3 regions of the Glutamicibacter sp. X7 genome follow, and region 3 is predicted to be linked to each of the others. Evidence: riboswitches for the same ligand, from Rfam matches in the RefSeq annotation. Region 3 holds a riboswitch; each other region holds the start of a gene.

Evidence for each region. A riboswitch is a leader RNA that binds a small molecule or an ion and turns the genes downstream of it on or off. The one in region 3 is predicted to bind S-adenosylmethionine.
Region 1: another riboswitch for S-adenosylmethionine. It lies ahead of ACYU0X_RS04840 (bifunctional o-acetylhomoserine/o-acetylserine sulfhydrylase); the one in region 3 lies ahead of ACYU0X_RS14630 (OsmC family protein).
Region 2: another riboswitch for S-adenosylmethionine. It lies ahead of ACYU0X_RS01445 (O-acetylhomoserine aminocarboxypropyltransferase/cysteine synthase family protein); the one in region 3 lies ahead of ACYU0X_RS14630 (OsmC family protein).

Annotation. Positions count from the first base shown of each region.
Region 1 is NZ_CM142678.1:982,604-989,850, forward strand. Features, by position in the region: gene ACYU0X_RS04825 (CPBP family intramembrane glutamic endopeptidase) at 1-620, shown strand, start outside; gene ACYU0X_RS04830 (GNAT family acetyltransferase) at 631-1,068, shown strand; gene ACYU0X_RS04835 (VOC family protein) at 1,122-1,766, opposite strand; SAM riboswitch class IV at 2,120-2,239, shown strand; gene ACYU0X_RS04840 (bifunctional o-acetylhomoserine/o-acetylserine sulfhydrylase) at 2,332-3,675, shown strand; gene metX (homoserine O-acetyltransferase MetX) at 3,681-4,832, shown strand; gene ACYU0X_RS04850 (hypothetical protein) at 4,846-5,070, opposite strand; gene ACYU0X_RS04855 (class I SAM-dependent methyltransferase) at 5,075-5,812, opposite strand; gene ACYU0X_RS04860 (SGNH/GDSL hydrolase family protein) at 5,828-6,673, opposite strand; gene ACYU0X_RS04865 (alpha/beta hydrolase) at 6,728-7,247, shown strand, end outside.
Region 2 is NZ_CM142678.1:260,811-268,057, forward strand. Features, by position in the region: gene ACYU0X_RS01420 (isocitrate lyase/PEP mutase family protein) at 1-67, shown strand, start outside; gene arfB (alternative ribosome rescue aminoacyl-tRNA hydrolase ArfB) at 98-538, opposite strand; gene ACYU0X_RS01430 (SDR family oxidoreductase) at 618-1,535, opposite strand; gene arr (NAD(+)--rifampin ADP-ribosyltransferase) at 1,640-2,065, opposite strand; gene ACYU0X_RS01440 (CoA-binding protein) at 2,237-2,728, opposite strand; gene ACYU0X_RS01445 (O-acetylhomoserine aminocarboxypropyltransferase/cysteine synthase family protein) at 2,731-4,092, opposite strand; SAM riboswitch class I at 4,188-4,282, opposite strand; gene ACYU0X_RS01450 (histidine phosphatase family protein) at 4,363-4,935, shown strand; gene pntB (Re/Si-specific NAD(P)(+) transhydrogenase subunit beta) at 5,111-6,535, opposite strand; gene ACYU0X_RS01460 (Re/Si-specific NAD(P)(+) transhydrogenase subunit alpha) at 6,578-7,247, opposite strand, start outside.
Region 3 is NZ_CM142678.1:3,064,822-3,072,068, forward strand. Features, by position in the region: gene ACYU0X_RS14610 (amino acid ABC transporter permease) at 1-615, shown strand, start outside; gene ACYU0X_RS14615 (amino acid ABC transporter ATP-binding protein) at 612-1,358, shown strand; gene ACYU0X_RS14620 (Gfo/Idh/MocA family oxidoreductase) at 1,359-2,396, shown strand; gene ACYU0X_RS14625 (NAD(P)/FAD-dependent oxidoreductase) at 2,451-3,626, shown strand; SAM riboswitch class IV at 3,893-4,014, shown strand; gene ACYU0X_RS14630 (OsmC family protein) at 4,048-4,584, shown strand; gene ACYU0X_RS14635 (SNF2-related protein) at 4,650-7,247, opposite strand, start outside.

The DNA of each region.
Region 1 (7,247 bases), 1.5 Mb from region 3:
CTACGTCGCTGAATGACTCACTAAGTTCGCGGCCCTATCTGGACCTGACTTACCAGCTCCTCGACATACTTTTTGCGCTCGTCCCGGTGGTGCTCAGTCTGTACTTCCTGCGCCTGACCCTCGGGCGTACCATCCATGACATTGGTTTCGACCTGCGGCGTCCATTCCGGGACCTGCTAATGGGTGCGGCACTTTTCCTCGCCATGGGATTAGGCACCTTGGGCCTCTATGCGGCAGGCCGGGCTCTAGGGATCACTACAGCGCTGCACGCAGCAAACTTAGCCGAATACTGGTGGAGCATTCCGGTACTACTGCTATCCGCAGCGCGCCATGCAATTCTCGAAGAAGTCATCATGCTGGCCTTTCTCGGTGCCTACCGGAAGTTCTTCGGGCTCTCGCCTATGGCGATCATTGTGGTCTCAGCGCTCGTGCGCGGTAGCTATCACATCTATCAGGGCGTCGGACCGTTCCTCGGCAATTTCGTCATGGGACTGGTCTTCGGCTGGATTTATCAGCGTTATGGCCGGGTAATGCCACTAGTGATAGCCCATTTCCTCTTAGATGCGGTGGGCTTTGTCGGGTTTATGCTCATTGGCCCGGCCATCGGCATCGGAAATTAGGAGATGGATCATGGACATCAGAATTGTTGCCGCCACCGAAGAACACGGTACCGCCCTGATTTCATTGTGGGAGGAGGCCGAGCTATTGCGACCCTGGAATGATGCTCGAGCAGATATCAGCCGCGCTATCACTGGGCCCTCGTCGGATCTGCTCCTCGGGATGGTCAACGGGCAGCTGGGCGCTTCGGTGATGGTAGGCCACGACGGGCACCGTGGGTGGCTTTATTATCTTGCGGTAGCTCAGAGTGCGCGACGTCGAGGCTTCGGGCGTGCAATGGTGCAGGCGGGGACGAGTTGGCTTGAGCAGCGAGGAGTACCCAAGGTCCAATTGATGGTGCGCGATGGCAATGAGCAGGCCCGTGACTTCTATCGGGCCTTGGGTTTTGAAAGACAACGCGTCGAGGTGCTGGGAATGGTTCTTCCGCAGACGCAGGATGCATTGTCTTAAAACGTGGAGGTCGGCACACCCCAATTGGTATGCCGACCACACACTGCAAAGTTCTAAAGAACCACGGTGCCATTCGGAGTTTCGAAGGTAACCGACATGATGCCAGGAGTCCCGTTCGGCGCCTGGTAATTCATGATGACGTCGCCTAGGACTACCTCACGCGGTTGTCCAAGCCATTCGAGTACCCGATCACGTGATCCGGCGATTGAGATCTGCGAAATCGAACCGCGCGGTTCTAGCGCGCGTGAGGGGTGCAATTCCTCTGTGCCCTCGTCCCAGCGAATTAGGTAGGGGACCTGCGGATCGGCGATGAGTCCCTTGATGCCGATCTGGCGCCAGGTCAGCTCACGGCCATCTGGGAACTTGCGGTTACCCGGCACGGACTCACGACCCAGCCGTTGCTCGGCGTCCGAGAGGTCATCGAGTGAGACAACCCAGCCCATCCAGCCGCCGCCGGCCTCGGAGCGGGCCCGCACCGCTTGGCCGAAGGGGGCCTTGTCACTGGCCGGGTGATTCAGTACCTCGACAACTTCGAGGTACTGATTGTTCGTTAGCGGAAAAATTACGTTGCGAGTTCCGAATCGTGGATGCACGCCACCTTTGACGAAATCCAATCCCAAGGTCTTGGATACCCGCTCGGCAGTAGGCATCAGCCCATCTGGGCCACAAGCGTACGAAACGTGATCTAGCCTCATCATGGCTACATCATTGCACCATGTGATTCAAGTCTCGACTTAGGTTCACCTTAGTTGCGTTTGGGCCCGTCATTGAGCCTATTTGCTGGAGTAAACCGCAAGGCTCATCCTAAGTGCCGCCCTCGAGTTGGTTTGCTCGATCGCTGTGTAGCGATGTGAGGCATGGGGGATGGTGGTGTCTAGGTAAGCGCGTTGCATTCTGAAGGCGCGCGGTTTTCTGTCCAGAGTTTCCCGCCTCGGGGTCCTAGTCGAATATTCTTTGATCAAATTCCCTGATTACGTGATTGTGACCCACTGCGTCACGTCAATAAGTCTCAGATTGCAAAATTCTTCGACAGTCGGCAGACTTATAGCTAGGTCATGAGTTCCAGTGACAAGCCCCGGCTCGCTGGACGGCAACCCTCCAACCGCGGTGGGGTGCCCCGGGTGAAGACCTGGCCCTGCACGCAGATGCGTGCTCAGGACAAGCGCGGGTTACTCCCTGGAAGGCGCCACCGTGTGGTCTTCCATGCAGGTGTGTTTTCAGTGGTGTACCCCTAACTAGTTATGAACTAATTGGAGGAAAACCATGAGCCAAAATTGGTCCTTTGAAACTCGTCAGATCCACGCAGGACAGACACCCGACCCGGTGACCGGTGCACGTGCGCTACCGATCTACCAAACCACATCGTTCGTCTTCCCGAGTGCCGAGAGCGCCGCGGCACGATTCGCACTTCAAGAACTCGAGCCGATCTACACCCGCATCGGCAATCCAACGCAGGAAGCCGTCGAAAACCGCATCGCAGATCTCGAAGGCGGCGTGGGCGCACTGCTACTGTCCTCCGGGCAGGCGGCAACCAGTTTCGCTATTCTGAACCTCGCCGAAGCCGGCGATCACATCGTGGCCAGCCCCAGCCTTTACGGTGGTACGCAGAACCTGCTCAAGCACACCCTGAAGCGTCTGGGCATTGAGGTTACCTTCGTGGCCGATCCGGACAATCTCGAGGCATGGCGCGAGGCCGTGCGTCCAAACACCAAGGCCTTCTTCGGTGAGGTAGTCTCCAACCCGCGCCAGGACGTGCTGGACATCGAAGGTGTGGCCGCCGTGGCCCATGAAGCCGGTGTGCCGCTGCTCGTGGACAACACCCTAGCGACGCCGTACCTGGTCCGTCCGATCGAGTGGGGCGCCGATATTGTCATTCATTCGGCCACCAAGTACCTCGGCGGACATGGCACCGCCATCGCTGGCGTAATCGTTGACTCCGGGAATTTCGACTTCGCTAAGGACCCGGAACGATTCCCGGGCTTCAACACCCCGGATGAGTCCTACAACGGCTTGGTTTTCGCCCGTGACCTTGGCGTCAACGGCATTCTCGGGGCCAACTTGGCCTACATCCTCAAGGCCCGGGTCCAGCTCCTGCGTGACCTCGGTTCCGCGGTGGCACCTTTCAACGCGTTCCTGATCGCACAGGGACTTGAGACGTTGTCGTTGCGCGTGGAGCGCCACGTGGCCAATGCCAAGGCCGTGGCGGAATTCCTTGAACAGCACGAACTGGTCGAATCCGTCAGCTACGCAGGGCTACCTTCGTCGCCATGGTACGAGCGCGGGCAGAAGTACGCTCCGCAGGGTGTTGGGGCCATCGTGGCCTTCGAAGTGGCCGGTGGCACCGCCGCCGGGCAAGCCTTCGTCGATGGACTCAAGCTTCACTCCAACCTTGCCAACATCGGCGACGTGCGCTCGCTGGTGGTGCACCCCGACTCCACCACCCACGCGCAGCTCTCCGCCGAGGAACGTCTGGCCGCCGGTGTGCGTCCGGGCCTCGTGCGGTTGAGCGTGGGCATCGAAAATATCCAGGACATTCTGGCCGATCTCGAGCTCGGCTTCGCCGCCGTAGGTGAGCTCGGCTCGAAGGAATTGCAAGAGACACACTAAGGCATATGAGCATACCCGTGACTACCGAGCCGACGTATTCGGATCACCCGACCATCGACGGGAAGGACGGCATTGTGCGCCGCCTGTCCGTGGGTGAGCACCATTTTGAAACCGGCGGGTACCTGCCCGAGGTGGAACTGGCCTACGAAACCTTTGGCACGCTCAATGCCGAGGGCAGCAACGCGGTGCTGGTGCTGCATGCGCTGACCGGAGATGCACATGTGGCAACCGGGCATGCCGCACAGCCCGGCTGGTGGGCGGACTTCGTCGGTCCGGGGCTCACCGTGGATACGGATAAATATTTCGTGCTCAGCGTCAATATGCTCGGTGGGTGCAACGGTTCCACCGGGCCATCGAGCCACGACGCGCAGGGCCGTCCCTACGGGTCGCGCTTCCCGTTCACCACAATTCGCGATGCGGTGCACGTCGAGGCGAAACTCGCCGATGCACTGGGGATCGACGTGTTTCATGCGGTGATGGGTGGTTCCATGGGTGGAGCGCGCGCTCTGGAATGGGCCGTGCAGTATCCGGATCGGGTGAGGAATCTGGTGGTTATGGCTGCCACCGGTCAGTCCACTGCCGAACAGATCGCCTTCGCTCAGGTGCAAATCGAATCGATTCGGCAGGACCCATACTTCGCTCAAGGGGACTACTACGCAAATGCCGTAGGCCCCGATGCGGGTTTGGGTATCGCCCGCAAATTGGCCCACATTACGTACCGTTCCGAGGCGGAACTGGAACACCGCTTCGGGCGGACGGCGCAGGGCCAAGAACAACCACTGGGATCTGCAACCTGGCCACGCGGTCGCTACCAGGTGGAGAGCTACCTCGACCACCAGGCCGGCAAGCTGGTCAACCGTTTCGATGCGAACAGCTATGTGGTGCTCACCGAGGCGCTGATGAGCCACGATATCGCGCGTGGTTTCGATTCCTTCGAGGCGGCATTGGCCCGGCTCGCGGAGGTCAACGTGGTAATTGCGGCAGTGCGTAGCGATCGACTGTACTTCCCGGAACAGTCCGAACGGCTGGCCGCGGCACTGCCTGTGCCGAAGCCGGTGTACTACATCGACTCACCCATTGGCCACGATGGTTTCCTGACGGACGCCAAACAGCTGCACGGGGTGCTCAGCCATCTGGTTTTCGAGCAAGAGCCCTAAATATGGAAATGCGCTACGGCCCGTAATCCGACTCCTCAGTATGCGATGGAGCTTCGCGGTTGCGGGCCGTAGTTCGTTGGCGGGAGCGCCAGAGGCACACGCCCACCCAGAGCACGGCCATAGCGCCACAGCCTATAGCTGCCCGGTCGTTCCCTGTGCCCAGAGACCAGAAGCTCAGCATGGCAAAGAGGGCGCTGATCAGCGCCGCCATGCGGACGGAGATCGACGACCGGCGCATCTGATCAGCTCCGCCGCGTCCCGGCAGTAGCCACGAAGATCATCAGCGGCTCGGTACCGGTAAAAGCGGAGTGCTGCCAGTCGCTATACACGGCCCTGAGGGTAAATCCAGCGTGTACTAGCTGTTCCGTGATGCGCTGCCGCGTGCGGAAGACTAGGTCCAGGTCCTCAACGATTTGCTGCCCCGTAGTTAGTCGCTGGGTTTCGAAACGCAGCGAAACCACCTCACCGGTTATGCCACGCAGCTGCGTGGATTCACGAAGCGGGCCGAGGGCCGCGGTGTGCCTGGTCGTACTACCTTCGCCGACCCAGGATTCCCAAGCGCGCGCCTGCGGATTACGTGATTCGAAGGCGATCATCCCGCCCGGCCTGAGCCGTTCGTGCAGGTCGTTCAGCGTGCGTTGCCACTGCGGATCGGGGATATGCTGCGCCACATTGCCGCTGAGCACCGCATAGTCTGCCCGCAACGCAGGTAGTGAAGTGCTATCTCCCTCAATCCACTGCACGCGCTCAGCGCCGGGGCGTTGCCGTGCCTGTTCGAGCATCACCGCGGCCGGATCTAGTCCTACAACCGTTCGTCCTTCGGCGGCCAAGCTCACCGTCAGCAGGCCGGTGCCACAGCCCACATCCACAATTACCTCGGCCTGAATCTCTTCGGCTAAGGCTCGATAAAAATCATGATCCGGCCCGTCGGGATTATCCTCATCGTAGAGCGTTGCCAATTGTGGGTGGGTGTAAGCCATGGCCGGTCCTTTGCGCTAGAGCTGGTCGCTTTCGGCACCGGCGCCGAGCGAATCGTTTGCCCGTTGCGTTGAAAACGGTACCGCTTCGGGACGCTTGGGGGTGATTCCGTCGCCGGAGGACTGGTGCCGCAGACGGCGTAGCACCCACGGGGCGAGATGCTCACGGGCCCATTGCAGGTCATCGATGCGAGCCTCGCGCCAAGAACGCAGATCCGGGTCGACGGCGATGTCCAGGTCGAGTTCATGCGAGACGTTCAGCGAATCTAAGGCCATGGCTGCGATCTGCTGGTGTCCTAGCGGCGAGAAATGTAACCGGTCTTCTGACCACATGACCGGCTGATGCAGCTGCCGCATGGCCCACAAGTCCGCCACAATCGCGTCGTGGCGTGCGGCGACCGTGCGCACGTTCTCGTTATAGATGGCAACCTTGCCGCGAATTCCGCCCAATACTGGGGTATCTCGGATATCCGGACCGGTGAACAGCAGGATGCTGGCGCCGGTACTGGCCAAATCCGCGATGAAACCATCGAGAAGTTCGGCGATGCTATCCGGGTCCCCGCCGGGGCGCAGCACATCGTTGCCGCCTGCACAGACGCTGATCAGATCGGGGCGCAGGGCCTTGGCCGGCTCGGTTTGCTCATCGATGATCTGCCGGATGAGGCGTCCACGGATGGCGAGGTTGGCATAGGAGAAGCCCGGATTTTGCCGGGCTAGCTCCTCCGCTACCCGATCGGCCCAGCCACGGTGCCGTCCGGGGTTATGCGGATCGGGATCGCCGATGCCCTCGGTGAAAGAGTCTCCCAATGCGACGTAGCGGTGCCAGGGATGCTGCGGTGCTTCGTGGTCAATATTTTGGGTCACAGTAGTTATGTTACTCATCAGTCATAAAAGGTACATAGGTAGGCTTGGGGCATTATGGGAATTGAAAACACCGCTCCGGTCGCCCTGATTTCGCGAACCGACGATGAACGACTTGGTACCCCGTTGCTCGTGCTCCTGCACGGATACGGTTCAAATGAAGAAGACCTCATGTCCTTGGCCCGCTACTTGCCCGAGGACTTCACCTACCTCTCGGTCCGCGCGCCCTTGTCCGCCGGCCCCGGTTTTAGCTGGTTCCCGCTGACCAGCGAGATCGACTACTCGGTCGACGCAGTGCAGTATGCGGTGCGCGGCCTCTGGGAACTGCTCGAGCCACTGTGCGCCGAACATTCATCGGTGACCCTGTTGGGATTCTCGCAGGGCATGGCCATGGCCACGTCGCTGGCGCGCCACCGCCCCGAGGCCATTGATGCGGTGGTCGGACTGTCCGGTTTCGCGGTACAGATGCCCGAGGATGGTTTCTTTGACGATGAGGCGCTGCGGGCCCGCCCGCTACCGATGTTCTGGGGGCGTGACACCGCCGACCCGGTAATTACCGCGGATAAGATCGCCTATA
Region 2 (7,247 bases), 800 kb from region 3:
TGGCCCGCTGTGGCAGATGTGGTTAGCCGAGACCTCCAAGGAACAACTGGCCGCTTGGCGTAGTTAGCATTCCGGCCGCGGCACAACCTGCCGCACCCTACTCGGTGCCCGGGCGGCGCCGGAAGCTCTTAGTTTCGGAGCGGCGCCGTTTCGCCTCAATGCGTCGGCGTTGCGAGCCTTTCGTGGGGCGCGTGGGACGCCGCGGTATCGGTGGAACCAGCGCCTCACGCAAGACTCCGGCTAAGCGTTCGCGCGCCGCGGCACGATTCTGTCGTTGTGATCGGAACTCCGAGGCATCGATACTCAGCACCGTTCCGCTCAGCTTGCTCGCTAGTTCCTTCAGTGCCCTCGAGCGTTGCTCGTCGTTCAAGGCCGTGGTGCTGGCCAGATCTAAACTTAGCTGCACTCGCGAGTCGGTGGTATTGACCCCCTGGCCGCCCGGCCCCGAGGCGCGCGAAAACTGCTCACTGAGTTCGGCGGCTGGAATCCGTAGCCCCTTGGGTGCTCCGGGTCCCGGCGGTACGAGCAGATCGTCCATCTCACCAGTGTGCCCTACAACCGGTTGCCTCAAGGAACGCAGTACCCGGGCACGTGCCGGTTCGTGGCCCAGCCCCGGCTCATGGTGCCCGGTGCGTACCCGTCGTTGAATCTACCTCGGAGTTTTGCGCAGCGGCCAGCGATGCGTAGTAAGAGCGCAGGGTGTGCGAACCGTGTAGCTCACCCACGGAGTCTCGTTGCATGCCCTCGATGAAGAAGCGGGTTAACGAACCGCTACGTGGCCCCATCCGATCCGCAATCCACGTTGCGCAGGAGGCCAGCGCATGAGGGAGGGCGACATAGCGAGGGGTCTTTCCCGCAGCCTCGGCCGCCAGCTCCACGATCTCGCGATAGCTCAGGGCCTCGGGGCCTCCAACATCCCACGAACCCGCCCCGTACGACAGGCGCTGGACACAGAACTCGGCCAAGTCCGCGCCGTGGATGGGGCTCAGACGGACACTCCCGTCTCCGAGACCCACGGCCAGTCCGCGCCGGGTGAGCTCGAAAATCTCGGTCAGATCGGAGAAGTAGCCGGAAGGATTCACGATCTGACCGGTGACCTTCGAACGTTTGAGCGCCTGCATGAAGGCGTATTTCGCGCGCATCAGCGCCGAGGTGCCCTCCGCGGCATTCATCACCCCGACGTATAGGAATGAATCCACCCTCGCTTCCTCGGCCAGCTCGAGATAGCGTAAGTTCAGGCGGAAATCGATGTCCCAAGGATCGGCCTTCTGCCGTGTCACGCCCAATGCCGAGAATACGTGGTGCACCCCATCCACGACCGAGGTCCCGAGCTCGGATGCGTCGCGAGCGACGACCCACTCATCGACCAAACCTTCCAGGGCCGGTGCGCCGAAGGAGCCGGTGGCCATTGCCCGGTCTTGGTCGCGCACCACGACACGGATGATGAAACCCTGTGCCTTAAGCCGTGCGACGAGAAAGCGTCCGACGTAGCCGGTGGCCCCGACTACCAGTGCCCGTTTGTCCCTGGAATCCATGACGGTCATAACCTTTCGACGAGGTGCATTGCGGGAGGTGCCCGCCCGGTCAGTTATATGCAGGCTCAGGGACGCATTGAGTCCGAGCCGTTCACGGAATCGACCTAGTTAATGATCTCTGCCTTAGATTCTCGAATCCCGGCGATCCTCTCGCGCCAGAGCGCGAGTTGCTCTTGGGTGAGGCGAGTCCAGTCGGTCACTTCCTCGAGCACTCTTAGTGGCACTGCGCTCCGGTAGGAGCGCGTCGGATTGCCGGGAAACTTCTTGTCCGTGACATTTGGGTCATCTTCAAAGTCACCGGTGGGTTCCACCCGGTAAACATGGGCGCTCGCGCCCTCGGGCCCCAGCATTGCGGCAATCTCAGCGGCCAGCCCGGCTCCATCACGCTGCGCGGTGAAATACACGTGGTTCATGGTGATCTCCGGACGATAGTTCGAGGGGTGTCCGGCGATAATGAGGTCGCCCGGTCGCAGTACGGCGCGGGTTCCATGGAAGAAGGTGTCCTGATCGTTGGCGTTCTGTGAGCTCACGCCGCGATCATAACAGGGTGGAGCCTAGCGCGGACGGAACATCAAAGCGGCGGTCGTTTCCCGCAAATCCTGCGTTAGCTTGGCCAGGCTGGCCGCCGGGTAGGGAACGGCGGCCAGGGGGTAATGAGCAGCGGAGGGACCCAGCCCGGTGCCCTCCGCTACTGCGAATTCTCAGGCCAGTTGCTGACGCTTGGAGGATATAACCCCGGTATTGAAACCGGCCAAACGCAAGCCGCCGTAGAACCGCGCATGCTCAATCTTCACGCACCGGTCCATCACCACATTCATGCCGGCAGCTTCGGCGCGACGAGCAACCTCTTCATGCCAGGACCCCAACTGTAGCCATAGGATCTTGGAGCCAACGGCTAGCCCCTCGTCCAATACCCCGGGAAGGTCATCATGTTTGCGGAAAACTTCGACCATGTCGGGCACCTCGGGCAGGTCGGCCAGCGACTTGTAGACCGGTTGTCCCAGAATTTCATCTAGCACCGGGTTCACGAAGTACACGGTGTACTTACTTGAAGAGAGCAGGTAGGTGGCCACAAAATAGCTAGCCCGCGACGGCTTATTGGAGGCACCGACAATGGCGATGCTCTTCGTCTCGCGCAGAATCTTCAGTCGCTCGGCGGCCGAAGGCCCCTGCCAGCTGCGATCGTGCGTCATGCTTAAGCCCCCTTCGGAGTAGTGATGGTGCAGGCTGCGCCATCGAAGTTTGCCGCTACGGCTGGTGATGGCTCGGCAACCTGCTGCGCGGCGGTCAGGGCCTGATCGAGATCCCAAATAATGTCCTCAACATCTTCAAGGCCGACGGAGAGGCGGATCAGGTCTTCGGGAACGCCGGCTGACACGAGCTGTTCGGCGGTGAGCTGCTGGTGGGTGGTGGAGGCCGGGTGCAGTACCAAGGTGCGGGCATCACCAATATTGGCCAGATGGCTGGCCAGTTGCAGGGAGTCGATGAATTTCGCTCCTGCGGCCCTCCCTCCGGCCACACCGAAACTGAAGACCGAGCCGACGCCCAGCGGCAAGAGCTCACTGGCCCGCTGGTGTTGCGGATGTCCCGGCAATCCAGCGTAATTGACGTAGCTGACTCGCTCATCTGCTTCCAGCCAGGCCGCCACAGCCTTGGCGTTGGCCAAGTGAGCGTCCATCCGCTGGGGCAGCGTCTCGAGGCCTTGCAGCAATTGGAATGCCGACTGGGCCGGTAGTGCCGGGCCAAAGTCGCGTAGCTGTTCGCTGCGGAGCTTGGTCAAGAAGCCGTATTCACCAAAGTTGCCCCACCATGAAACATTCCCGTAGCTGGGAACCGGTTCGGTCATGGTGGAGAATTTTCCATTGCCCCAGTTGAAGGTGCCGGCCTCGATGACCACGCCGCCCAAGGTGGTGCCGTGCCCGCCGATGAATTTCGTGGCCGAGTGGATCACAATATCTGCGCCGTGCTCGATCGGCCGGAGCAGGTAGGGAGGAGTCAGCGTCGAGTCCACCACAAGGGGGATGTCGTGACGGTGCGCCGCCTCGGCGAGCCCCTTCACATCGGCAATATCGCCGGAGGGGTTGGCGACTACCTCCGTGTAGAGCACCTTGGTATTGGGGCGAATCGCCGCCTCAAAATCTGCTGCTTCATTGGAATCGATGAAGGTGGTTTCGATACCAAAGCGCCGTAGCGACACATCAAGCTGGGTGATGGTGCCGCCATAGAGCTTCGCCGAGGCGACGATGTGGTCCCCGGCTTGTGCCAACGCTGCGAAAGTGATGAACTCCGCTGCCATGCCGGACCCGGTGGCGACGGCACCGATGCCGCCTTCGAGGGAGGCCATGCGTTCTTCGAACGCGGCGACCGTCGGGTTGCCGATGCGTGAGTAAATATTTCCGTACTTTTGCAACGCGAACAGGTTCGCGGCATCGTCGGAGTCCTTGAAGACGAAGGACGTGCTTTGGTAGATCGGGACCGCGCGGGCACCGTGTTCGGCGTCGGGGGTGCCCCCAGCGTGTAGTGCGCGGGTGCGGAACCCGAAAGTATGGTCGGCCATGGGAAGGTATCGGCTCCTTAGTCGAGGCTGAATTCGAGGCAAGGAATCCCGAGGCTCAATGTCACTTTGCGGCCATCGAGTCGAGGCGGAAAGTTGCTCCATCGTTTCTGGCGGTAGCACCGTAACCACCGGCTGTGGCAGGTTGCTGCGGCGTCATCGAACCAGATCTCTCGGCCGCTCGGGATGGTACGTAACAGTTTGCCAATGTGACCGTTTGTGAACCAAGTATGCGTCGTAACGTTGCGGCCTACGGTGGTTAGACTCGGTGATATGACTGCTTCGATTGCCCTAGTTCGCCATGGACAAACCGACTGGAATCTGGCCGGGCGCCTGCAAGGTCAAACGGACATCCCACTAAACGCTACGGGACGACAACAGGCGCGCGAGGTCGGCCGCTCGCTACAGGCGGGCGCCTGGGACTTGGTACTCGCCTCGCCACTGGGTCGGGCACAGCAGACGGCCGAGCTCATCGCCGAAGAAGCGGGGCTGGCCACCGGCCGACCGGTTGCCGGGGTGATGGAGCGATTCTTCGGCGAGCTGGAGGGGAGGATCCCGGCGGAACTTCCCGAGGGAGCCTATGAACAGTTATTGGAATCGGCAGAATCGAGCCACGCGGTGACCGCCCGGTTGACTCGGACCCTGTGTGCGCTCGCCGAAGAGTACCCGGGACAACGCATCCTTTGCGTGAGCCACGGCGGTGCCATGCGCCGGTTGCGTGATGCTCTGCTCGGGCGTCGTTTGCCCGAGCCGGTCGCCAATGGCGAGATACTGCCCGTACCCTTGCCGCGGCTATACGAGCTGGCGGGGGAACTGGGGATTGAAGTTCCTGTCGCTACCCGTTAGCGCTGGGTTTACCAGCGGGCGGGGCCTAGCGCGGTAGCTGCTCACCACGGCTCGCCTTGCTGGCCGGCGAAGGCGGGTGGACCTAGGGGCAACGTAGGACTCGTTGCGAAACGACAATCGCCGCAACCCCTTGAAGGAGTTGCGGCGATTGGTGGGAGAGGACTGGCTGCGTTAGCTACAGGGTGCGCAGAATGTCTTCGACACGCTCCTTGGCGTCACCGAAGAGCATTTGCGAGTTCTCCCTGAAGAACAACGGGTTTTGCACGCCGGCGTAGCCACTGGCCATGGAGCGCTTGAAGACGATCACTCGCTCCGACTCCCAGACACGGAGCACCGGCATTCCGGCGATGGGGCTTCCGGGATCTTCAGCGGCTGCCGGGTTCACCGTGTCGTTGGCACCGATCACGAGCACCACGGTGGTTTCGCTCAGCTCGTCGTTGATCTCGTCCATTTCCAGCACGATGTCGTAGGGCACCTTAGCCTCGGCCAACAGCACGTTCATGTGCCCGGGCAGTCGGCCCGCCACCGGGTGGATACCGAAGCGAACCTTGACGCCCTGTTCGGTGAGGCGGTGAGCGAGTTCGGCGACCGGGTACTGTGCCTGAGCGACGGCCATGCCGTAGCCCGGAGTGATCACTACGCTATCGGCCGAGGCGAGAAGCTCTGCGGTTTCCTCGGCGGTGATTTCGCGGTGTTCGCCCTGCTCCTCGTCCTTCGACGCGGAGGCTTCGATACCAAAGCCGCCGGCGATCACCGAGAGGAAGGAACGGTTCATCGCCTTGCACATGATGTAGGACAGGTAGGCACCGGAGGAACCCACCAGCGCACCGGTGATAATGAGCAGATCGTTGCTCAGCAGGAAGCCAGCGGCCGCAGCGGCCCAGCCCGAGTAGCTGTTGAGCATGGAGACCACCACCGGCATATCGCCGCCGCCGATGGATGCGACCAGATGCCAGCCCAGCACGAATGCCAGAACGGTGACGGTCACGAGCTGCCAGAGGGCAGTGTTCTGCACATACAGCACCGTGAGCACCACAAAGGCCACCAATAGCACCAGGTTGATGAGGTTCTTGCCCGGGAGTGTGAGCGGTCGCGACTTCATCCGTGCCGAGAGCTTCAGGAAAGCCACGATCGACCCGGTGAAGGTCACGCCACCGATGAAGATGCCGATGAACACCTCACCCCGGTGAATATTCTCCAGCGCACCATCGAGCGGTGGGTGCTCGAGATGGCCGTTCCAACCGACCATCACGGCGGCCAAACCGACGAAGCTGTGCAGTAGGGCGATGAGTTCGGGCATCCCGGTCATTTCCACAACCCGGGCACGCCAGAGTCCAATGGCGCCACCCACGACGACCGTGACCACAAGCAGTGTGAGGCCAAGTCCCTGGTTACCTTCGCCGGGAGCACCAAACAGGCTCAACGCGACGGTTGAAAGTAGGGCCAAGGTCATGCCGATGATGCCAAAGACGACGCCTCGCCGTGAGGTTTCGTGCTTGCTCAGCCCGGCAAGGCTGAGAATAAAGAGGAGACCGGCGGTGATGTAAGCCGCGCTCGCCAAGGAGCCAACGGTCAAGAGACCGGGAAGCTGATCGGTCACGAGAGAACTCCTAAGGTCAGAAGGTCAAGGGCGATTGCGGGGTTAGTCATGAGCCGAACCTCCGCGTGAGAACATCGCGAGCATTCGTCGGGTCACCGCGAAGCCACCGAAAATATTGATTGTGGCCAGTAGAACCGCGCAGGCCGAGAGGATCTGCACCAGCAGATTTCCCGAGGTGATCTGCACCATCGCGCCGACCACGATAATGCCGGAGATCGCGTTGGTGACCGACATCAGTGGCGTGTGTAGCGCGTGCTTAACCTTGCCGATGACGTAGAAACCAATGACGACAGACAAGATTAGTACCGTGAAATGCTGCGCGAGCGGAGCCGGGGCCACCGCGTTGACGAGGAACAGCAAGGCAATGCCGACACCAATGAGAACGCCTTGCCCCTTGGCACCAAGACCGCCGGAGTGTTCGCTGGTCGGCGTAACCGGCTCGGCGGGTTGCTGCTGTGGCGGGGCCGCGGCAACCTGCACCGGGGGAGGTGGCCAGGTCTTTTCGCCGGAGCGCACCACGGTGACCGAGCGCTGCACCACGTCCTCGAAGTCCAGCACCAGCTGCCCGTCCTTGCCGGGGGTCAAAAGCTTCAGCAGGTTGAGGATATTCGTGCCGTAGAGCTGTGAGGCCTGGGCAGGGAGACGTCCGGGCAGGTCGGTGTAGCCGAGGATGATGACGCCATTCGGGGTCACCACGCGCTCTCCAGCGACA
Region 3 (7,247 bases):
GCCCAAACCCGCTGGCTGCGCATCCCGGCGCGTATCTACACCGATCTATTTCGCGGGCTGCCGGCCATTCTGACCATCCTGCTGATCGGGCGCGGCTTCACCGGCATCTCCCAAGATATCTTCGGCCCTTCCCCCTACCCACTGGGCATTATTGCGCTCAGCCTGATCGCCAGTGCCTACATCGGTGAGATCTTCCGCTCCGGAATCCAGTCGGTCGAAAAGGGGCAGCTCGAGGCCTGCCGCGCACTGGGCATGTCCTATGGCCGGGCCATGGTGCTGGTCGTGATCCCACAGGGTATCCGCCGCGTGCTACCGGCCCTGGTCAACCAGTTCATCGCCATCGTCAAGGATTCCTCGCTGGTGTACTTCCTCGGACTGCTGCCCACCGAACGCGAACTGTTCCGCGTGGGACAGGATGCCGCGGTGCTGACCGGCAACCTTTCACCGCTGGTAGCCGCCGGTATCTTCTACCTGATCATCACCGTCCCGCTGACCCACCTGGTCAACTACATCGATCAAAAATTCCGCACCGGACGCCGCAAGGCAACCGCACCGACCAGCGGGTTGAAAGAAGTTTCGGAACTGGAATCCTCGACGCAAGGAGAGCGAGCATGAGCGCGACCAAGGAATTTCACGGTTCCTCTCTCGAACTAACCGATATGGCCATGGCATATGGCGATGTGGAGATCCTGCACAATATCAATCTGAAGGTCGCCCCGGGCACGACCACCTGCATTATCGGTCCCTCCGGCTCGGGTAAGTCCACGTTGCTCCGTGGCATCAACCGGCTGCATGAGCCCAAACGCGGCGACGTCATTGTCAATGGCTCCTCCATTCTGGGCGACCGTCCGGACGATGTGCGCAAGCGCATCGGCATGGTGTTCCAGCACTTCAATCTCTTCCCGGATCACACGGCCCTGCAGAATGTGGCCCTGGCCCCGTGGAAGGTCAAGGGTCTGAACCGGAAGAAGGCCGAAGAGCTCGCCGCTGCCCGTTTGGCCGAGGTGGGTTTGGCCGAGCGCAGCGATCACCGCCCACGAGATCTTTCCGGCGGCCAGCAGCAACGCGTGGCAATCGCCCGTGCGCTGGCCATGGAACCAGAGATCATGCTCTTCGACGAGGCCACCAGCGCACTGGACCCGGAACTGGTCAAGGGCGTCCTGAACCTGATGGCCGACCTCTGCCAGCGCGGCATGACCATGGTGGTGGTCACCCACGAGATGGGCTTTGCCCGCAAGGTCGCAGATCAGGTGGTGTTCATGGATGAAGGCGAAGTGATCGAATCCGGCCCGCCGGAGGACCTGTTTAATAACCCCAAATCCGACCGTCTACGCCGATTCCTGGACGAGGTGCTCTAAATGTCCGCAACCATCCGTACCGCCATCATCGGCTTCGGCGTCTCCGGCAAGGTGTTCCATGCACCCCTGCTGGCAGCCAACCCAGACTTCGACATCTCGATGATCGCCACCTCGAATCCCGAACGGCAGCAGCAAGCGGCCGATGCGTACCCGCAAGCCCGCATTGTGCCCAGCTACCGGGAGGTACTCGCCTCGGCGGAAGAGCTGGATCTGGTGGTGATTGGCACCCCGCCACCGACCCACTTTGAGATTGCCCGTGCGGCACTCGAGCGTGGGCTGAACGTGGTCATCGACAAGCCCTTCGTGGTGCACAGCGCCCAAGGTGAAGAGCTCATCGCCCTGGCCGCCGAGCTCGGGCTGACCCTCACCGTCTATCAAAACCGGCGCTGGGACGGTGACTTCCTCACCGTCAAGAAGTTGCTGGCCGAAGAGACGCTGGGCGCCGTGCACGCCTTCGAGTCGCGCTTCGAATGGTTCAAACCCCAAGGCATGCGCAGCTGGAAGGCCGAGCTAACCGCCCAGCAGGGCGGCGGCATCCTCTTCGATCTGGGAACCCACCTCATCGATCAGGCCATCGAGCTTTTCGGACCGGTAGATAACGTGCAAGCCAGCCTGAGACCGCTGACCGAGCACGCCACCGCCGAGGAGGACGCGCACGTGCTGCTCCGGCACAGCTCGGGCACCGAATCCCGATTGACCATGAGCAGCCTGAACGCGGCGGCCGGAGCGCGCTTCCTAGTGGCCGGTCAGCGCGGCGCCTACACCAGCTTTGGACTCGATCCACAAGAACCTCAGCTGGCCTCGGGCATGAGCCCCACGCAAGCCGAGTACGGTCAGAAACCCGAAGCCCACTGGGGCCAGCTGGTCACCGGGCAGGATACCCGTGAAGTGCGAACCCTGCCCGGAGACTACCCGCAGTTCTACCGTGCGCTGGCCTCCTGCCTGCGCCGCACGGGGCCGGTCCCGGTCGACCCCAACGACAGCCTGGCGGTCTTGCGTTTGATCGAATCCATTCATCGGGACACGGCCACCGTCTAGCCCCGCATCGTCGGGCCCACAGATTCACCCCAATTCTGAAGAAAGTACACACTCATGTCCTCATCTTCCTCTGTCAAGCACGTCGCCGTTATTGGCGGCGGTATCCTCGGCGTCTCCACCGCCATGCACTTAGCACGCGACGGTGCCAAGGTCACGCTGGTCACCTCCGGTGCTCTGGCCGACGGGGCCTCGAGCCGCTCCATTGCTTGGCTCAATTCCTCCGGTGCCCGCTCCGCCGAATACCACTACCTGCGCATGCTGGCCATGGACCGCTACCGCACCTGGAGCAACCGGCACCCGGAAAGCCGCGAGTATCTGCGCTTCAATGGAGCGCTGAAATGGGCCGCCCCGGGTGAAAGCTTCCGCGACACCTTTGCCTTCGAGCGTTCCGGTGGCTACGACTCCCGCTGGATCACCCGCGAGCAGATCAGCGACTTCGCCCCCGATGTTGACGCTGCGGCGGTTGCCGAAGAAGGCGCGATTTACAATCCCGGCGAAGGCTGGGTCAACTTGCCAGACTTCGTGCCGGCGCTGGCCGCCGAGGCGGTGGCTGAGGGAGCACAGATCATCGAGAATGCCGGGCACGCGACGGTCGCGGTCCGCGAGGGGCGCGCCGTGGGCGTCACCCTCGCCGATGGCCGCACCATCGATGCCGATGAGGTCGTCCTTGCCACCGGTGGCGAGGTCCCGGCCCAGCTCGCAGACCTCGGTATCAGCGTGCCGGATGCTACCCCGGCGGCCTTCGTCCTCTTCACGGAGCCGGTGGATCTGCAGGTGCGCACCGTGCTGAATACCCCGCGCGTCGCGGTACGTCCCACCCCCGACGGCCGCCTTGTCTTGGACGCCGACTGGTCCGAGCAAATGGTGGTTGCCGAGGAGGATGGTAGCTTCACCGTGCCGCAACGGGCGGTGCAGGGTCTCCTCGAGGAAGCCTCAAAGGTGCTGGCCGGAAACCCGGTACTGACCGCCCAGCGTATCGGGGCCGGGCTCAAGCCCATCCCGGGTGACGGTGAACCGGTCGTTGGGCCGGTACCTTCGGTCGAGGGGCTGCATACCCTCTTCACCCATTCCGGGGCCACGCTGGGCTTGATCCTCGGTGAGCTGCTGGCCGAGGAGATCGTCAGCGGAGAAGCAAGTCCGGTTTTGCGTGCTTTCCGCCTCGACCGTTTCCACGAGGGTGCCCTGGAAGGCAGCGTGGGAACCGGTGCGTGGGAACCGGTAAAGCAGTAACGAAGACGCTGCGCAAGAAGGAACCCTATCCCGGCACCGGGAGCGGTTCCCCGGTGGCTGGTTGGTCCGACGTGGCTGAACCACCCGCCGCACTAAACTCGATGCCTGGCTCACCGCCCGCGACGCGGGCTAGCTAGCATCGTCGCCGGAGCGTGCCGGCCACGTGCGAGTCGTGGCCCGGCACGCTCCGTTTGTTTGGGGCAGATGACGAATCATGAACTGGGCCCTACCCACGGCTCCTGCTACCTGCGAGCATGGAGCCACAGAATCACGAGCGTCGATCATTTGCAGCCCTGGCTGATCGACCGGCAACCCTTCTCGCGCCATGCGCGGGGTGCCCCAGGTGACGATTCGACGGTGCCGAACGTCGGCATCGTAAGCGATGGCGCCTTTGTCTGCGCCGGAAAGGGGGATCTTCCCCATGAGCAGTAACCTCTCCACCGTCGAGGACCGTGCCGCACGACTGGTAGCCGCCGGCGAGGCTTGGAGCGAACGCATCGCCGAAAACACCAATCACGCGAAGCTAACCTTTGCCGTATCGGGTGCCGGGTTCGGTGCGGTGGCCAGCAAGATCAGTGCCGGTAAGCACAGCTTCATCGTGGATGAACCGGCTGCGCTCGGCGGCGACGATGCGGCGGCCAGCCCCGTGGAGTACGCGCTGGGTGCCCTGATTTCCTGCCAGGTGGTGGTGTACCGGCTCTACGCCCAGCAGTTGGGCCTGCAGGTCGACGATGTGCAGATCACCGCCACCGGGCGCCTGGATGTCCGTGGCCTGTTCGCCGTCGATGAGGCGGTGCGCCCGGGCTTCAGCGATATCGAGATCGAGGTGACCGTTTCGGGTCCGGAAAGCGACGAGCGTTATGCCGAGCTGCAGCGCACCGTGGATCGGTACTGCCCGGTGCTCGATCTGCTGTCGAACCCGACCCCGGTGAACACCGCGCTGAATATCGCCCGGTAGAACCAATTAGATAGTCCTAGGCCGCCGTGGACGAACCCCTCCGGGGGTGTCGTCCACGGCGGTTGTCATTGAACCAGTTCGAGGAAGTCCTGCGCCGAGAGCGTGCTCGAACCGGCCGTGTCCTGCTGCTCGCCGAGCACGTCGTTGAACAGTTCGGTCTTCTTGGCCTGGAGCGATAACACCTTGGATTCAATGGTGTTCTGCGAGACCAACCGGTAGACATACACCGGCCGGTTCTGCCCGATGCGGTGGGCACGATCGATCGCCTGCGCTTCAGCGGCAGGATTCCACCAAGGGTCCAGCAATATGCAGTAGTCCGCCTCGGTGAGGTTGATGCCGAACCCGCCGGACTTGAGCGAAATGAAGAACACCGGGAATTCCCCGGCGGAAAACCCTTCCACCAGGGTTTTTCGGTTGGTGCCGGACACCGACCCGTCGAGGTACCCGTGCGCAATACCCAGCTCTTCGGCCACCGCTCGTGCTTTCGATAGAAAACCAGTGAATTGGCTGAACACCAGGATCTTGTGCCCCTCGGACACCCCATCCTCCAGCAGGTCGCGCAGCAGATCGAGTTTGGCGCTCGGCGCGTCGCCTTCGTCGACGAGCGAAGGATCCAGAGCCAGCTGACGGAGCAGGGTGAGCGATTGCAGAATCTTAAAGCGGTTGGAATCCACATCATCCTGCACCAATCCCAAGACTTCTTGCCGGACCCGTTGGAATCGGCGATCGTAGGCGCGCCGGTGTGCCGGATCGAGCTCAACCTCGAGCACCTGTTCGGTCTTCGGCGGCAGCTCGGGCACCACCTGTTCCTTGGTGCGGCGCATAATAAATGGCCGAAGTCGGCGTTTAAGCCGCTGCAGTTTCCCTGCATCCCCTTCGGTGATGGGCTTGAGGTAATTGTCCTTGAAGGCCTTCAACCCACCGAGCAGTCCCGGCGCGGCCAGTGAGGCCAGCGCCCATAATTCGGTGAGGTTATTCTCCATCGGCGTGCCGGTGACCACGAGCTTGGTCGGCACCGCCATCTGCCGGGCCTGTTTATAGCCCTTGGACACGTGGTTCTTCAGCTGCTGGGCCTCGTCCAGGATGAGCACGTCAAAGCCCAGCGCATCGAACTGCTCGAAATCCAATCGGAAAATCGCGTAGCTGGTCAGTACGAGTTGCGCCGCGCCGACGGTGTCGGCCAGTGGACGCTGTTGCTTCTTCGCGGTGCTCAGGACCGTCGCCGTGCGTAGCTCCGGGGTGAAGCGAGCCGCTTCGCTGGCCCAGTTGCCCACCACGGAGGTCGGAGCGACGACAAGGTAACGCTGCTCAGGATGCTGGATCCGTGCCCGTTCGAGGGCGGCGAGGAGCTGCACGGTTTTACCCAGCCCCATGTCATCGGCCAGGACCCCGCCGAGCTGGTGCCGTCGAAGGAAGTCGAGCCATGCGACCCCTTGGCGCTGATAGCCGCGCAGGGTCGCGGTGAAACTCTCCGGTAGCTCGACCTCGGCCAGGGTTTCGGTGTCGGAGAGTTGACGCATGGCGTGTAGCCACTCGTTTTCTTGGGCCTCGATGATCCCGAGGGCCACCAGTTCCTGCCACCAGTCCACACTGAGTTTGTGCATGCGCACGCCCTCGGGCGTGACCTTGGCCAGTTCTCCGGCCTCGGCGATCAGCGCCCGCAGCCGCTCCATTTCTTCGCCATCGATCTTGAGCACCCGGTGTCCATCGAGGTCTAGGTAGCTATCACCGCGGGTGAGTGCCTCGAATAGCTGCACGAAGGGGACCTTCTGACCGTCGATCTGCACTTCAATGCCCAGATCGAACCAGTCGTTGCTGCTCTGTGGCCGCTGGATGTGCACCTGGGCGGCCCCGGCGGCCATCTTGTAGTCCGGCAGCTGCTCGTCCTCGAGCACCCGCACATCGCGGTGCGCGCGAAATACCGGTAACGCATGCAGGACGAAGTCGATCTTCTGGCTGGGATTCAAGGTGGCGGACGGGAAGCGGCGGTGACGCACCGGCCCCAGTTCGACCTCTGCCAGGTCGGCGGTGAGCTCGTCGAAAATCTCTTGCTCGAGTTCGGGGTTGGGGTCGACATGCTGCGGGTAGACCCAGCGGTAATCAACGCTCAGGAACTCTTCGCGGGTTGCCAACGCCACCTCGAGAACCGGTCGTGGCGGGGCGGGAATCGCATAGCTGTGATCCGGGCTGGTCAGCGGGCCGGTTTGCTGCACCCGTGGCAGGAAGCTGCGTTCGAACTCCGGGAGCGCATCGTCGGGGATGGTGATCGCTCCTTGGCGGGCGAGGGAGCGCAGGGAGGCGTGTAGCGGCGCATCGAACTCGGCCAGTTCGAGGGTTTCGGATTGATCCAGTGGGGCGCTACCGACCAGGGTGAGCAAGGCCGGACGTCCCAGCGGGGCTAAGTCCTGCGATTCGTCGCCGGGGGCCTCGATCCGTGCCGTGAGGCGTGCGTGCCCGTCGTGGCGGGTCAGTTCGTAGCCGGCGTGGGCCTGCTCGGCACGGTAGCCGATGATTTGGCGGGATGCGGCACCCGGCTTAATGAGCGGCACCTCGGCGGCGCGGATGCGCTCGAAGATGCTTCGAAGTTTTTCCCCGGGCAGCCCGTTGAGCACAACCCAGTCATCTCCGTAGTAGTTGCCGTAGCTGTGGTTGCCGCCGTGGTG